Regions from separate parts of the Caballeronia sp. AZ1_KS37 genome, predicted to be linked through region 3. Evidence: predicted binding sites of a transcription regulator. Region 3 holds the regulator's gene; each other region holds the start of a gene.
What was found. Region 3 encodes HrcA, which represses chaperone genes, less so after heat shock. Its sites were predicted from a motif close to TTAGCACTCNNNNNNNNNGAGTGCTAA; they were not measured.

Region 1: the regulator HrcA is predicted to act here: its motif matches at 2,609-2,635, upstream of NCS00_RS11335 (co-chaperone GroES).
Region 2: the regulator HrcA is predicted to act here: its motif matches at 4,196-4,222, upstream of rpoH (RNA polymerase sigma factor RpoH).

What each region holds. Positions count from the first base shown of each region.
Region 1 covers NZ_JALQDP010000016.1:71,645-76,950, reverse strand. Annotated here, with positions in the region: gene NCS00_RS11350 (D-(-)-3-hydroxybutyrate oligomer hydrolase) at 1-1,037, shown strand, start outside; gene NCS00_RS11345 (DUF2242 domain-containing protein) at 1,042-1,806, opposite strand; gene NCS00_RS11340 (DUF4148 domain-containing protein) at 1,979-2,329, opposite strand; gene NCS00_RS11335 (co-chaperone GroES) at 2,715-3,005, shown strand; gene groL (chaperonin GroEL) at 3,101-4,741, shown strand; gene NCS00_RS11325 (hypothetical protein) at 4,840-5,232, opposite strand; gene NCS00_RS11320 (DUF72 domain-containing protein) at 5,257-5,306, opposite strand, start outside.
Region 2 covers NZ_JALQDP010000001.1:346,957-352,262, forward strand. Annotated here, with positions in the region: gene ptsP (phosphoenolpyruvate--protein phosphotransferase) at 1-1,186, shown strand, start outside; gene nagE (N-acetylglucosamine-specific PTS transporter subunit IIBC) at 1,274-3,064, shown strand; gene rpoH (RNA polymerase sigma factor RpoH) at 3,196-4,131, opposite strand; gene NCS00_RS01710 (acyloxyacyl hydrolase) at 4,495-5,061, shown strand; gene NCS00_RS01715 (nuclear transport factor 2 family protein) at 5,107-5,306, shown strand, end outside.
Region 3 covers NZ_JALQDP010000001.1:520,010-525,315, reverse strand. Annotated here, with positions in the region: gene grpE (nucleotide exchange factor GrpE) at 1-567, opposite strand, end outside; gene NCS00_RS02495 (hypothetical protein) at 928-1,089, shown strand; gene NCS00_RS02490 (RNA-binding S4 domain-containing protein) at 1,061-1,468, opposite strand; gene hemH (ferrochelatase) at 1,494-2,561, opposite strand; gene hrcA (heat-inducible transcriptional repressor HrcA) at 2,685-3,701, opposite strand; gene NCS00_RS02475 (NAD kinase) at 3,888-4,784, shown strand; gene recN (DNA repair protein RecN) at 4,815-5,306, shown strand, end outside.

The DNA.
Region 1 (5,306 bases), on a different contig from region 3:
GCTCGTTCGGCAGGCCGCTCGCGGATTACATGACGCTCGCGAACCTGCTGCAGCCGTGCGCGGCGCTCGCGCCCGCTGCGGCAGGCGCGCCGTATCTGACGACGCTTCTGCCCGCCACGACCAACGCGATCCGCACGGCGCGCTGTGCGACGCTTGCCGCCAACGGCTTCGTCTCGGGCGGCACGACGACGGAGCAGGCGACCGATGCGCTGAACCGTCTGCATCAGGCAGGCTACGAGAGCGATTCCGACACGCTGCACGCGCCGATGTGGGATTCGCAGGCGGTGCCGGCCGTCGCTGTGACTTACGCCGATGCGTACATGAAAGCGAGCGTGCTCGACAATCTCTGCGAGTTCAGCTTCGGCACGACCAGCGCGGCGACGGGCGCGGCCGGCGTCACGCCGCTCGTCTCGCCGATGCCGACGATCTTCGGCAACGGCAACGGCGTGCCGCCGACCAACGGCATCAACCTGGTCTACAACGCGGGAACGACGGGCGCGGCGGATCATCGGCTGGCGACGCCCGATGCCAGCTACGCGGGCGCCGCCTGCCTGCGCGCGTTATGGACGAACGGCAACGCGACGATGGCGGGCAGCGTCAATGCGATCCGCGTGAACGCGAATCTTCGCGGCAAGCCCGCGATCATCGTGCAGGGCCGGGCGGATGCGCTCGTGCCGATCAATCATGCGTCGCGGCCGTATCTGGGTGCGAATCGCGTGGCGGAGGGAAGCAAGAGCCAGCTTTCGCTGTATGAGATCACGAACGGTCAGCACTTCGACGCGTTCCTGAGCGTGGCAGGCTTCGACACGCGCTTCATTCCGGTCCACTACTACGACATTCAGGCGCTCAACCTGATGTGGAACCACCTGAAGAACAACGCGCCGCTGCCGCCGTCGCAGGTGGTGCGGACGGTCGCGCGCGGCGGCAAGGCGGGTTCGGCGCCCGCCCTCACGACGTCGAATCTGCCGCCCATCGCGACCGATCCCGGCGCGAACGCGATCTCGGTGGCGGGCGGCATCGTCAACGTGCCGAACTGACGGTTCAGTGCGTCACGGTGGCCGCGGGCACTGCGGCCGCCGACGCCGCCGGGACTTCCGATGCGCCAGCCGCAGCCGCAGCCGCATCGGCATTCGGCCTCTGGATCGCGGTCGCGGCGGCGGGCGCCTGCACGACGATCGGCGTCGGCGTCAGCTCGGGCGAGCTCACGATGATCGACGGCGCGAGCGGCTTGCTTTTCACTTCGTCGCCGGCGACGGGCGCGCTGCGCGGCACCGTGTTCAGATAGTGGCCCATCAGACCGAAGAAGCGGTCATAGAACTTGCCGGCGGGCACGGTCTCGCTGGAAATCTTGACCATCGCGTCGCTGTTCGAGCGGATCGGCAGCGACAGCGAGCCGAGCACGCTCAAGCCCACGCTCGCGGACGTGTCGCTCTTCTTGAGCGCATAGCCGTCCTGCACGGCGTTCACGTACGCGATGCTTTGGTTCGTCGCGTTTTCGCCGGGCGTGCAAACGACGTGGAACGAGACGACGACGTGCGTTTCGGCGCTCGGCTGGAAATTCTTGGTCGCGTCGACGGTGTCGGGCTGGCCCATCGTCGTGAGAAACCCTTGCGACAGCAGCGCGCGGCGCGCGGCCTCGCAGGTTTCGTTGACGGTGGCGTCGAAATTGTGCGCGAACGGGCTCACGCCGGTGCTGAACAGCTCCTGCTGATAGCTCGGCGTGGTGGCGGCGCGGCCGCCGCACCCGACAAGGGCGGTCAGCGCGAGCGACACGAACACGAGACGCGACGATGCGAGAGATGACATGAGCGGCTTAAGACGGAGAGCGAGAGGAACGAAGGGAGGCAGGTGAAGATTGTAGTGCCAGCGGTATCACCGACGAAAAAGCATCGGTCTTAGTTCCTTCAGCAAGCGAAAAGCCCGGCATGCGAGGCCGGGCTTCGTCGGATGCGGCGTCGCGCGCCGCTTTGCGTTTCGCTTACGGGCGATTGAAGTCGACCGGATTGGCATCGGCGGCGGGACGGACGATACGGCTCAAAAAGCCGACGCGCGCCGGTTTCCCCGATGCCGACGCGCCATCGCTCACGCCGCCAAACGACGCGTTCGATGCGCTTTGTTGCGCGGCCACGCGCGCTTCGGCAGCCTGAATCTCGGCGGGATACGTGGCTTGATCGGCCATCGGCTTGTAGCCGGCGCGTTCGAGCTGGACGAGCTCGGCGCGCACTTGCGCACGGGTGGCAGGGCCGTCTTCGCGCGCTTGCGCGAAAGCCGGCGCGGCGAGTACGGCTGCAATGGCGATGGCGGGAACGATTGATTTGAACTTGAACATGATGACCTCCGGATGCTGTTTTAAGGAACGTCGCAGCGGAGTGTGTGTCTTTCCGTTGCTTCGTCGTTGAGATGCAGTCTAGGCTCCGGACGACCTAGGAAAAACCCTAATCCGACGAAATCACTTTTGTCGAATCGGCATTAATTCTGTCAATCGGTTTTTGGTTTCCATTGATCCGATTTTCCGCTTATGGACGCAGTGCCGTTTTTCAAGAGTCAAGCTGCTTAAGCGTTTTCCCGGCCTTTGCGTCCTTGAAATTGTCAAAGTCGCTCCATATAATTGGCACTCACTGCACGAGAGTGCTAACAAGATTGCCGTCCGGCGAGATCCTTCTCAAAGGACGGGTTTTCCCGCGTTTTCAGTCTCAATCAAGAGAGGAGTGTGTATGAACCTTCGTCCTTTGCACGATCGCGTCATCGTCAAACGTCTGGACCAGGAAACCAAGACCGCATCGGGCATCGTGATCCCTGAAGCAGCCGCTGAGAAGCCGGATCAAGGCGAAGTCCTGGCCATCGGCCCGGGCAAGCGCGATGACAAGGGCGCGCAAATCGCCCTCGACGTGAAGGTCGGCGACCGTGTTCTGTTCGGCAAGTACGCTGGCCAGACCGTCAAGGTCGACGGGCAGGAACTGCTCGTCATGCGCGAAGAAGACATCATGGCCGTTCTGGTCAAGTAAGCATCCTTCCTGCACGTTCGGCTTCGTCTGCCTGAGCCGCTCCTCCGAGCGCCGCAGCGAAGCCAGCAAACCGAATCGAATCAAGGAGTTTGGATATGGCAGCTAAAGAAGTCACCTTTGGCGATTCCGCACGCGCCAAGATGGTCGAAGGCGTGAACATTCTGGCCAACGCGGTCAAGGTCACGCTGGGTCCGAAGGGCCGCAACGTCGTGCTCGAGCGCTCTTTCGGCGGTCCGACGGTCACGAAGGACGGTGTGTCGGTCGCGAAGGAAATCGAACTGAAGGACAAGCTCCAGAACATGGGCGCGCAAATGGTCAAGGAAGTTGCTTCCAAGACCAGCGACAACGCAGGTGACGGCACCACGACCGCTACCGTGCTCGCGCAATCCATCGTTCGCGAAGGCATGAAGTACGTCGCATCGGGCATGAACCCGATGGACCTGAAGCGCGGCATCGACAAGGCCGTGGCTGCAGCAATCGAAGAACTGCGCAAGATCAGCAAGCCCTGCACGACGAACAAGGAAATCGCGCAAGTCGGCTCGATCTCGGCGAACAGCGACACGTCGATCGGCGAGCGCATCGCTGAAGCGATGGACAAGGTCGGCAAGGAAGGCGTCATCACCGTCGAAGACGGCAAGTCGCTGCAAGACGAGCTGGACGTCGTCGAAGGTATGCAATTCGACCGCGGCTACCTGTCGCCCTACTTCATCAACAACCCGGACAAGCAAGTCGCCGTCCTCGAAAACCCGTTCGTGCTGCTGCACGACAAGAAGGTTTCGAACATCCGCGATCTGCTGCCGGTTCTGGAACAAGTCGCGAAGGCTGGCCGTCCGCTGCTGATCATCGCTGAAGACGTCGAAGGCGAAGCGCTGGCTACGCTGGTCGTCAACAACATCCGCGGCATCCTGAAGACGGTTGCTGTCAAGGCTCCGGGCTTCGGCGACCGCCGCAAGGCCATGCTGGAAGACATCGCGATCCTGACCGGCGGTCAAGTGGTCGCGGAAGAAACCGGCCTGACGCTCGAGAAGGCAACGCTGGCTGAACTGGGCCAGGCGAAGCGCATCGAAGTGGGCAAGGAAAACACGACGATCATCGACGGCGCTGGCGAAGCCGTGAACATCGAAGCTCGCGTGAAGCAAGTGCGCAAGCAGATCGAAGAAGCGACGTCGGACTACGACCGTGAAAAGCTGCAAGAGCGCGTGGCCAAGCTGGCCGGCGGCGTTGCGGTGATCAAGGTCGGCGCTGCGACCGAAGTCGAAATGAAGGAAAAGAAGGCACGCGTCGAAGACGCACTGCACGCAACGCGCGCAGCTGTGGAAGAAGGCATCGTGGCAGGCGGCGGCGTTGCGCTGATCCGCGCACGCAAGGCGATCGACGGCCTGAAGGGCGCGAACGCAGACCAGGACGCCGGTATCAAGATCGTCCTGCGCGCAATGGAAGAGCCGCTGCGCCAGATCGTCACGAACGGCGGCGAAGAAGCTTCGGTCGTGGTGGCAGCAGTTGCTCAAGGTACGGGCAACTACGGCTATAACGCGGCAACCGGCGAGTACAGTGACCTGGTGGAAGCCGGTGTCGTCGACCCGACGAAGGTGACGCGCACGGCGCTGCAAAACGCGGCATCGGTGGCTGGCCTGCTGCTGACGACCGACGCAGCTGTCGCCGAACTGCCGAAGGAAGATGCTCCGATGCCTGGCGGCATGCCCGGCGGCATGGGCGGCATGGGCATGGACATGTAATCTGGCGAAAGCCGATTACATCGGCGCGGGCTTCGAAAGAGGCCCGCGTCATGCCGAAAGAAGAAACCCGCAGCGATGCGGGTTTTTTTTCGTCCGGACTATTTGTTCATTTCCTCGCGCAACTTCTGCGCGGCGGCCTTGTAGTCGTACGTCGGATAGAACTCCGTCCGATATCCGCCCCATGCGGTGCTTTCGATCGCGCGGTTGACTTCGCGCAACCGGTCGGCGGGTACGCGCAACGTGACGACCTGACCGATTCCCATCATCACGTACCACGACACCACTTCGACGCCCGGCGGCGGAAACTGCTTGAAGTAGCCTTGCTCCTTCAACTGCTGATTGATCTGGGGCAGCGTCTTCGATTCGTCGTGCCTGAGGAAGATCGTCAGCAGGAACGTGCCATCGCCGGCGGGCGTGGCGTTCTGAGCGTGTGCCGGCGTGGCCGTGAAAATGCAAGACGCGGCGAGCGTGGCCGCAAGCAGCTTGAGCATCTGAGGAAGCCTCCAAAAAGAACTTCAGACCTTGTGATGAATCCGCAGCCGCTCCATCAGATGCAGCGCGTTGG
Region 2 (5,306 bases), 170 kb from region 3:
CACGCGCGTCACCGCGCTCGTGATGGCGCGCGGCGGCGCGACCTCGCACGCGGCGATCATCGCGCGGCAGATCGGCATTCCGGCGCTCGTCGCGATCGGCGATGCGCTGCACGCGATTCCCGAAGGCACGCAAGTCGTCGTCGATGCATCGGCGGGACGCATCGAGCATGCGCCGACCGCGCTCGACGTCGAGCGCGCACGCAACGAGCGCGAGCGGCTCGCGGGCGTGCGTGAAGCGAACCGCAAGCTGTCGCGCGAAGCGGCATCGACGAAGGATGGCCGCGCGATCGAAGTCGCCGCGAACATCGCGACGCTCGACGACGCGAAAGCCGCCGTCGAAAACGGCGCCGATGCGGTCGGCCTGTTGCGCACCGAACTGCTGTTCATTCATCGCCAGTCGGCGCCGACGGTCGCGGAGCACGCGCAAAGCTATCAGGGCATCGTCGATGCCTTGCAGGGCCGCACCGCGATCATCCGCACGCTCGATGTCGGCGCGGACAAGGAAGTCGATTATCTGACGCTGCCGCCCGAGGAAAATCCGGCGCTCGGGCTGCGCGGCATCCGGCTCGCGCAAGTGCGCCCCGATCTGCTCGATGACCAGTTGCGCGGCCTGCTCGCCGTGAAGCCGGCGGGCGCGCTGCGAATCCTGTTGCCGATGGTCACCGATTCCGGCGAACTGCAGCGCTTGCGTGCGCGCATCGACGAACTGGCGCGCGAAGCGGGCCGCACCGATCCGGTCGACGTGGGCGTGATGATCGAAGTGCCGTCGGCGGCGCTGCTTGCCGACCAACTGGCGAAATACGGCGATTTCCTCTCGATCGGCACCAACGATCTCACGCAGTACACGCTCGCGATGGACCGTTGCCAGCCCGATCTCGCCGCGCAATCCGACGGCCTGCATCCGGCCGTGCTGCGTCTCATCAAGGCGGCGGTGCAGGGCGCGGAGAAGCACGGCAAGTGGGTCGGCGTGTGCGGCGCGCTCGGCGGCGATCCGGTCGCGGCGCCCTTGCTCATCGGACTCGGCGTGACGGAATTGTCGGTCGATCCGGTGTCGGTGCCCGGCATCAAGGCACGCGTGCGCAATCTCGATTACCAACTGTGCCGTCAGCGCGCCGAGGATTGCCTCGCGCTCGAATCGGCTCAGGCAGTAAGAGCGGCAAGCCGCGAAATCTGGCCGCAGGACTGAACGTCTTCCCTGCAGCCAGCTTCACGGATGCCTTTTCAGCAATCCCCGAAGCAGCAAAGACAAGACCTATATTTTTTGGAGAACCCGATGGACGCCAACCCGTTTGCAAAGATGCAGCGACTAGGCCGCGCGCTGATGCTGCCGATCGCCGTACTACCGGTGGCCGGCCTGCTTTTGCGTCTCGGCCAGCCCGATGTCTTCAACATCAAGATGATCGCGGACGCCGGCGACGCGATCTTCACCAATCTGCCGCTCTTGTTCGCGATCGGCGTGGCGGTGGGCTTCGCGAAGGACAACAACGGCACGGCGGGTCTCGCCGGCGCGATCGGCTACCTCATCGAAGTGGCCGTGATGAAGGACATCAACGACAAGCTCAACATGGGCGTGCTGTCGGGGATCATCGCCGGTATGGTGGCCGGCTATCTGTATAACCGATACAAGGACATCAAGCTGCCCGAGTATCTGGCATTCTTCGGCGGCAAGCGCTTCGTGCCGATCGTGACAGGCGTCGCGTGTCTGGTGCTCGGCATCGTCTTCGGCTACATCTGGCAGCCGGTGCAGGCGGCCATCGACGGCGCGGGCAACTGGCTGACGACCGCCGGCGCGCTCGGCACCTTCGTGTTCGGCGTGCTGAACCGCATCCTGCTGGTTACGGGTCTGCATCACATCATCAACTCGCTCGCGTGGTTCGTGTTCGGCTCGTTCACGCCGCCCGACGGCGGCGCGATCGTGCACGGCGACCTGCATCGCTTCTTCGCGGGCGACAAGACGGCGGGCGGCTTCATGACGGGCTTCTTCCCGGTGATGATGTTCGGTCTCCCGGCCGCGTGCCTCGCGATGTTCCATGAAGCGCCGAAGGAGCGCCGCGCGATCGTCGGCGGCCTGCTGTTCTCCATGGCCCTGACCGCATTCCTGACGGGCGTGACCGAGCCGATCGAATACTCGTTCATGTTCCTGGCTCCGGTGCTCTACGGCATCCACGCAGTGCTGACGGGCCTGTCGCTCGCCATCTGCTCGGCGCTCGGCATCCATCTGGGCTTCACGTTCTCGGCGGGCGCGATCGACTACGTGCTGAACTACGGTCTGTCGCAGCGCGGCTGGCTGGCGCTCGTGGTCGGTGCGGTGTACTTCGTCATCTATTACGGCCTGTTCCGCTTCTTTATCCGCAAGTTCAACATGGCGACGCCGGGCCGCGAGCCGGCCACGACCGACGCCGAAACCGACGTGGCGCAAACCGTCGATGGCGGCCTGATTCCGCCCGTGCCCGGCGCGGCAGCAGCCGTGTCGAACACGCGCGCTGCGAAGTACGTCGCGGCGCTCGGCGGCGCATCGAATCTGACGCTCGTCGATGCCTGCACGACGCGTCTGCGTCTGTCGGTCGTGGATTCGGAGAAGGTGTCGGAGCCGCAGTTGAAGAGCATCGGCGCGCGCGGCGTGTTGAAGCGCGGCGCGACCAACGTCCAGGTGATCATCGGGCCGGAAGCCGATCTGATCGCCGATGAAATCCGCAGCGAACTCGAGCATTCGTCGACGCGCGGCGCAACGCCCGCATCGTCGACGCCGGCGCAACCGGTCGCGGCAGCGGTGAGCGGCGACCAGACGCCCGGCCCGCTCGATCCGGACCCGTTCCGCTGGCTCGCGGTGTTCGGCGGCGCGACCAACGTGGTATCGCTCGACGCGGTTGCGCAGACGCGCCTGCGCGTGGTCGTGCGCGATCCGTCGTCGGTGGATCGTCAGCGTTTGTCGTCGCTGGATGTGGCGTGGGTGTCGGCGGATACGTTCCACATCGTCGTGGGCGCGGCGGCGCAGCGCTATGCGGCGCAACTGTCCACGCGCTTGTCCGGCAACGGCGGCGGCGCTGCACCGATGCCTGCCTGAAGCGGTAATCGAAGCTCGATAACAAACGGCGCCCGCGGGCGCCGTTTGTGTTTTCAGCGAAGTGCCAAAGAAAAAGCCCGCCGTCTCGTCGACGGCGGGCTTTGCAATTTCTGCAATGGCACAGTCAATTGTTACGCGTAGTCATGCAACGCCGAGCGCATCTTCTTCATCGCGCTCGCCTCGATCTGGCGAATGCGCTCCGCCGAGACGCCGAACTCGTCGGCCAGTTCATGCAGCGTCTTGCCGCCCGAGCCGTCGTCCTGCACGTCGAGCCAGCGCGCCTTGATGATGCGGCGGCTGCGTTCGTCGAGCGATTCGAGTGCATCGGCGAGGCCGTCGCTTTGCAGCCTGTCGTGCTGCCGCGCGGCGATGACGTTAGTCGGCTCGTTGTGCGAGTCGGCCAGATAGGCGATGGGCGCGTACGCTTCCTCGCCATCCTCGACGTGGCCTTCGAGCGCGATATCGCCGCCCGACAAGCGCGTTTCCATCTCCGCGACTTCCTCGCGCTTTACGTTCAGCTCGCTCGCGAGACCTTCGATCTCGTCCGGCGTGAACGCGGAATGGCTGGTCTTGTGACTGCGCAGATTGAAGAACAGCTTGCGCTGCGCCTTGGTCGTCGCGACCTTCACCATGCGCCAGTTGCGCAGGATGTACTCGTGAATCTCGGCCTTGATCCAGTGCATCGCATACGACACCAGGCGCACGTTTTGCTCTGGGTCGAAGCGCTTCACCGCTTTCATCAGACCGATGTTGCCTTCCTGGATCAGGTCGGCGTGCGGCAAGCCGTAACCGAGATAGTTACGGGCGATCGACACGACGAGGCGCAGGTGCGAAAGCACCAGCTGGCGCGCGGCGTTCAGGTTGCCCTGCTCGCGGAATTCGGTGGCGTACTGTCGTTCCTCCGCCTGCGAAAGCATCGGAATACGGTTCACTGCTTGTATGTATGAATCGATGTTGCCGATCTGGCCGGTCAGCATCGACGACTGCGCGTACGTCAGCGCGCCTGCCGAAGATGCCTTGGCAGGTGCCGAGCTCACAACATTCGGAAGGGTCATCGCATTGGTCACGCTCATAAGCTCCTTATCAACAATTCACGTGCCGCTTAACGACCGCGGCAAGTCAGACACGATATTAGCACTCCAGTCCATCGAGTGCTAAGTGTTAGAGCAGAGGGGAATGTGGGAGTTCCCACAAAAACTATCGAATTTGCGGGTCCAATAGGACGGACTGTTGCGCGAGCAGCGGAAGAAACTACCGGAGGCTGAAACGTTTTCGCATCATTTACCTTACTTGCCCACTGTCGCGATCAGAAATTCTACAAACGGGGGCGCGCTGATGCGATTTCTGCAAATGTTTTAAAACGTCACTAGAATCGCCAAGCGACAGCAATTTACGAAACACACCCGCTATCCGAGCAAATTGGGGTGCAAATGCATAAAAACAAGAGTTCGTGGCCCCGCCCGCTAGCGCGCGTGGCGGTTTGTACTGCATTGGGTCTCGCGTCGGCGGCGGCTCATGCCGACCGATTCGGTGTCCAGATCGCCGGCGGCGTCGCCGACCACGACATCAAGAAGGCCGATCTCGGCCTGTCCTGGGATCCGGGCCTCACCTGGTGGGAGATCGGCGGTTTTCACTTCACGCTCATCGGCGAAGGTCACGTGTCCTACTGGCACACGACCGAGGACAACGCCGTGCATCCGAACATATGGGAATTCGGCATTACGCCAGTGCTGCGCTTCGTGAAGAGCTCGGGCTACTTCCGGCCGTTCATCGAGGCGGGCGTCGGCGTGCGGCTGCTCTCGCACACGCGCATCACCGAGGATTTCAGCGTCGGGTCGGCGTTCCAGTTCGCGGACATGGTGGGCGTCGGCATGATCTTCGGGTCGAAGCAGAGCTATCAAGCGGGATTTCGCTTTCAGCATCTGTCGAACGGCGGTATCAAAGAGCCGAATCCTGGTATAAATTTCAGCCAGCTATATCTGCAATACAACTTCTGACGAGGCGCCGGCGCATCGGTTCCTCGACACAAGGGGAATCGACAGATGCCGGCAAAAACCATTGAGGCCATCCGCGGCCTCGAGCGCGATCGCTTCCGTGCCATGGTCGAGGGCGACGGCCCGGCGCTGGACGCGCTGCTGGCCGAGAACGTCAGCTACGTCCACACGAACGGCAAGCGGGAGACGAAGCGCCAGTTCATCGACGCGATCACCGCGGGCCGCCGCCGCTATCGGCAGATCGAAAT
Region 3 (5,306 bases):
CAGCACGCGGTCGGCGATGACGTAGCCCTTCTGCAGCACCGTGACGACAGTATTCGGGTCTTGTTCCGCCGGAACCATCGAGATGGCCTGATGGCGATGCGGATCGAATTTTTCGCCGACCGGGTTCACCGCGATCACGCGGCCTTTCTCCAACGCGCCCGTCAGTTGACGCAGCGTCAGTTCGACGCCTTCGCGAACCTTGGCGACATCCGTCGACTGGTCGGCGAGCGCGGCTTCCAGGCTGTCGAGCACCGGAAGCAGGTTCTCCGCAAAATTTTCGATGGCGAATTTATGCGCCTTCGCGACATCTTCCTGACTGCGGCGGCGCACGTTCTCGGTTTCGGCCTTCGCGCGCAGGAAGTCTTCCTTGAGCGCGGCGATGGTGGCCTGCGCTTCGGCGAGCGCAGCTTCGGCCTCATTCGGCGCGGCTTGCGGCGCGGCGGCGGCATCAGCCGGTGCGCCTTGGGACGCGGGAGCCGCCGCGCTGGTCGGGTCGGCGGACTGGCGCGCGTTATCGTCGGCGGGCGTTGCGTTCTGGCTCGCTGGATTCTCTTGCGTGTTTTCCATGTCGCTGAATATGTATTGCAGTGAGTTGAATCGGCTGCGAAAGCGGCCAGACCGAAAGTCGGACGCATTTTTCGCACTAACGGCCGAAATGAGGGCGCCGAAAGCTTTTTCAAGCCTTCGAAACGGTTTTTCGGACAAATCTCGACAGCAAGGTGGCGCCGCAATGGCTCGTAATACAGACTTCGCCGCGGCGCGCGATTTTCGGATTGAGGGAAAGCCCTGAGTCGCCTACACTTCAAAAAAGCAGCGCAGGACGCACGTTAACCCTAATCCTACGAATTGCTTCAAACCGCTTTCAGCCCTTGCCCGTTTCCTGATCCGGCCGCCTTCTGACCGGGCAACCCGCTTCCCGGGGATACCATGAAACTGACCTTTGCTATCGCGGTGGTCGCCCTGGTACTCGTCGCGGGAACGACCACCATCTGCATGTCCGGCGTCGTGACCGAACGTACCACCGAGTACGGCGGCGTTCACGCGACCATCGAAAGCTACTTCAATCCGAACGAGAAAATTTGTCGATAGTGCGCCGGTCGCGCTTCGTCGGCCTTCCCTGCAGTTCCGCTGCGGGCTCGCGGAAATTCTTGCGGCGCTCGGCCTCGGCCATGCGTTTCGCACGGCCTTCCCCGGTTTCGGCATAGAGCGTCTGGGCGACCGGCGCCGGGCCGCGCACATCGCATATCCCGAGCACTTCGACCTGCCACACCAGCCGTTCGATATCGATCTCGACGATATCGCCGACGCGCACGTCCTTAGACGGCTTCACATTCGCCCCGCCGATCTTCACGCGGCCTTTCTCGACCGCATCGCTCGCGAGCGAACGCGTCTTGAAGAAACGCGCTGCCCAAAGCCACTTATCGATGCGCAAACGCGCGCCAGGTTCCGTCGAAATCTTGTAGTTCATGGGTGAATGCCTGAAAAAGCCGCGCTCAGGCCACTGCGCTGAGCGGCTGCACAGTCTGCACGGGCCATCCCTGAAGATGTTGCGCGGCGATCTCGCCCAGTGCCTTGATCCACGCGGGCGCTGAGTTCAGGCAGGCAATCCGGTGAAAATGCTTGCCGCCCGCCTTCAGAAATTCGTCGCGCACCTCGATGCCGATTTCCTCGATCGTCTCGAGACAATCCGCCGTGAAGCCGGGACAGAACACGTCCACACGAGAAACGCCGCCCGCGCCGAGCTCCGCGACCGTCGGCGCGGTGTACGGCTGAAGCCACTCCGCCCGCCCAAAGCGCGACTGGAACGTCACGCGGCATTCGACCGGCGTAAGCCCGAGCGCGGCCATGAGCAACGAACCGGTCAGCTGGCACTGGTCGTGATACGGATCGCCGAGATCCATCGTGCGCTTCGGCACGCCGTGGAAGCTCAGCACAAGCTTGTCGCCCGCGGCGAAATCCGGCTGGCCGTGATGCCGCCAATAGTCGCGCACCTGCTCCGCGAGCGCCGCGATATACGCCGGATGATCGGCGTAATGGCGGATCGTGCGGATTTCCGGCTGATTGCGCACGCGCTTGAGCGCGGCGAACGCGTCGTCGAACGCGGTGGCCGTCGTGGACGACGAGTATTGCGGATACATCGGCAACAGGAGAATGCGGTCGGCGCCTTCGAGCTTCAGCTGATTGAGCATCGCGCCGATGCCCGGCGTGCCGTAGCGCATCGCATAGTCGACGATGACGTGATAGTCGTTCGCCGCGAAGAGCCGCCGCAAGCCGTCGACCTGCTTTTCCGTATGCACGCGCAGCGGCGAGCCTTCGGGCATCCACACTTGCGCGTACTTCTTCGCCGATGCGCGCCCGCGAAACGGCAGGATCAGGCCGCGCAGAATGAATTGCCACACGAATGACGGAATTTCGACGACGCGCGGATCGGACAGGAATTGCGCCAGATACTTGCGCACCGCCCGCGGCGTGGGCGCGTCCGGCGTGCCGAGATTGATCAGCAGCACCGCGACGCGATGCGAAGCGCTGGGCTGCGAGGGCAACTCGAGGTCGAAACGCATAAGGGAAGCGAGCCTGAAGATGGTCGTCGGAAAAGTTGAGGACCATTATAGCGGCGCGTTTCCGGACGCATCATTGGCCGAACGGCCTAGTGGCGCGCTCTTTCGCGGCGCGCCAAGATGGCGTCACTGATGACTGAGCGACATCGACAGCAAACGCGCGGTGATATCGACGATCGGAATCACGCGGTTGTACGCCATGCGCGTCGGGCCGATCACGCCGAGCGTGCCGACGATCTTCCCGTTGACCTCGTATGGCGCCGTCACGACGCTCATTTCCTCGATCGGCACGAGATTGCTTTCTCCGCCGATGAAAATCTGCACGCCTTGCGCGTGACTCGATACATCCAGCAATTGCAGGAGGCTCGTCTTTTGGTCGAACAAATCGAAAAGCTTGCGCAGCCGCGCCATGTCGGACGAAAGGTCCGCCACTTCGAGCAGGTTGCGCTCGCCGGAAATCAGCACGGTGTCAGTGGGGTCCGTCTCGGCGGTGCTCGCGACCACGGCCGCCTGCATGAGCGCGGTCATGTCGCCGCGCAACTGGTCGATTTCCTCGCGCAAACGGCGGCGTACTTCGTCGAAGGACAGGCCCGCGAAATGCGCGTTGATGTAATTGGAGGCTTCTACGAGTTGCGAAGGCGAATAGTCGCGTTGCGTGGCCATCATGCGGTTCTGCACGTCGCCTTCGGGCGTCACGATGATGAGCAGAATGCGCTTGTCCGACAGCCGCATGAACTCGATCTGCTTGAACATGTGGCTCCGGCGCGGCGTGAGCACGACGCCCGCGAACGAAGACAGATTGGACAGCACGCTCGCCGCCGCCGCGACGATCTTCTGCGGCTCCTCGCCTTGCAGGCGAGTCTTGACCGCGGTGGTCATGGCCTCGTCTTGCGGTGCTTCTACAGTCAGCATCGTGTCGACGAAGAGCCGGTAGCCGCGCGGCGTGGGAATGCGTCCCGCCGACGTATGCGGGCTCGCGACCAGCCCGAGGTCTTCGAGATCCGACATGACGTTGCGGATGGTCGCGGGGCTCAGTTCGAGGCCGGAATGACGTGATAACGTGCGCGAACCGACCGGCTGACCTTCGGCGATGTAGCGCTCGATCAACGTTTTGAGGAGGGTTTGTGCACGTGGGTCTAGCATGGGGAAATTTTAGCTCAACGTGTCGGATAGCGGCGAGCCGCGCCGGGTGGTCGGCATTCAACGTCCGCTCCATTCTAGCGACAAACGGCGAGCCTGCCCGCGTCATGCCGCACGGTCTCGTCGCGGCGCGCCCGGCGGCCATCGCCCACGGTTCTTTTCGCTCTCTGACTATGGTGTAATGCCGGCATGGAAATTGGCCAATTCAAGACCGTCGCCCTCGTGGGGCGCACCAACACGCCGGGCATCGAGGCGCCGCTGAGATCGCTCGCCGATCTCCTCAGGAGCCAGGGCTTCGAGGTCGTCTTCGAGGCGGGCACCGCGAAGGACGTCGGCGTGACGGAGTTCCCGGCGCTCTCCATCGCGGAGATGGGCGCGCGCGCGGACGTTGCAATCGTGCTCGGCGGCGACGGCACGATGCTCGGCATCGGACGGCAGCTCGCGCCGTATAAAACACCGCTCATCGGCGTGAATCATGGCCGGCTCGGCTTCATCACCGACATTCCGCTCAAGGCGATGCAGGAAATCGTCCCGCAAATGCTCGCCGGCCAGTTCGAGCGCGAGGAACGCAGCCTGCTCGAAGCGCGCATCGTGCGCAACGACAAGCCGATCTACCACGCGCTCGCGTTCAACGACGTCGTGGTGAATCGCAGCGGCTTCTCCGGCATGGCGGAGCTGCGCGTGTCGGTGGACGGCCACTTCATGTACAACCAGCGTTCCGACGGACTGATCGTCGCGACGCCGACCGGCTCGACCGCCTACGCGCTGTCGTCGGCGGGGCCGATCCTGCATCCGCAATTGCAGGGCTTCGTGCTCGTGCCGATCGCGCCGCATTCGCTGTCGAACCGGCCGATCGTGCTGCCCGACGATTCGAAAGTGACCATTCAGATCATCGGCGGTCGCGACGTCAACGTGAACTTCGACATGCAGTCGTTCACCGCCGTCGAACTGAACGACGCGATTGAAGTGCGGCGCTCGAAGCATACGGTGCCGGTGCTGCATCCGGTCGGCTACAGCACGTACGCCACGCTGCGCAAGAAGCTGCACTGGAACGAGCATCCGTCGCAGGATTCGTCCGCTCTCTGATCTGCCAGAACTTCCTTCCCCGAAGCGTCCATGCTCCGTCATCTTTCCATTCGAGATTTCGTCATCGTCGCCACGCTGGATATCGATTTCGATCCAGGCTTCACGGTCTTTTCGGGTGAAACCGGCGCGGGCAAGTCGATCCTCATCGACGCCCTCGCGCTAACGCTCGGCGCGCGCGGCGACGCGAGCGTCGTGCGCGCCGGTCAGGCGCGCGCCGACATCACCGCCGAATTTTCGACGCATCCGCTCGTCGTGCGCTGGCTGGACGAACACGCGCTCACGCAGGATGCCGATTCGGTCATGCTGCGGCGGGTGATCGATTCGGGCGGCCGCTCGCGAGCGTTCATCAATGGCACGCCCGCGACGCTCGCGCAGTTGCGCGAAGTCGGCGAAATGCTCGTCGATATCCACGGCCAGCACGCGCATCAATTGTTGATGCGACCGGACGCGCAACGCGAACTCTTCGACACGCACGCGCAGTTGCTCGACACGGCCGGCGCGGTGAATCGTGCCTGGCGCGCG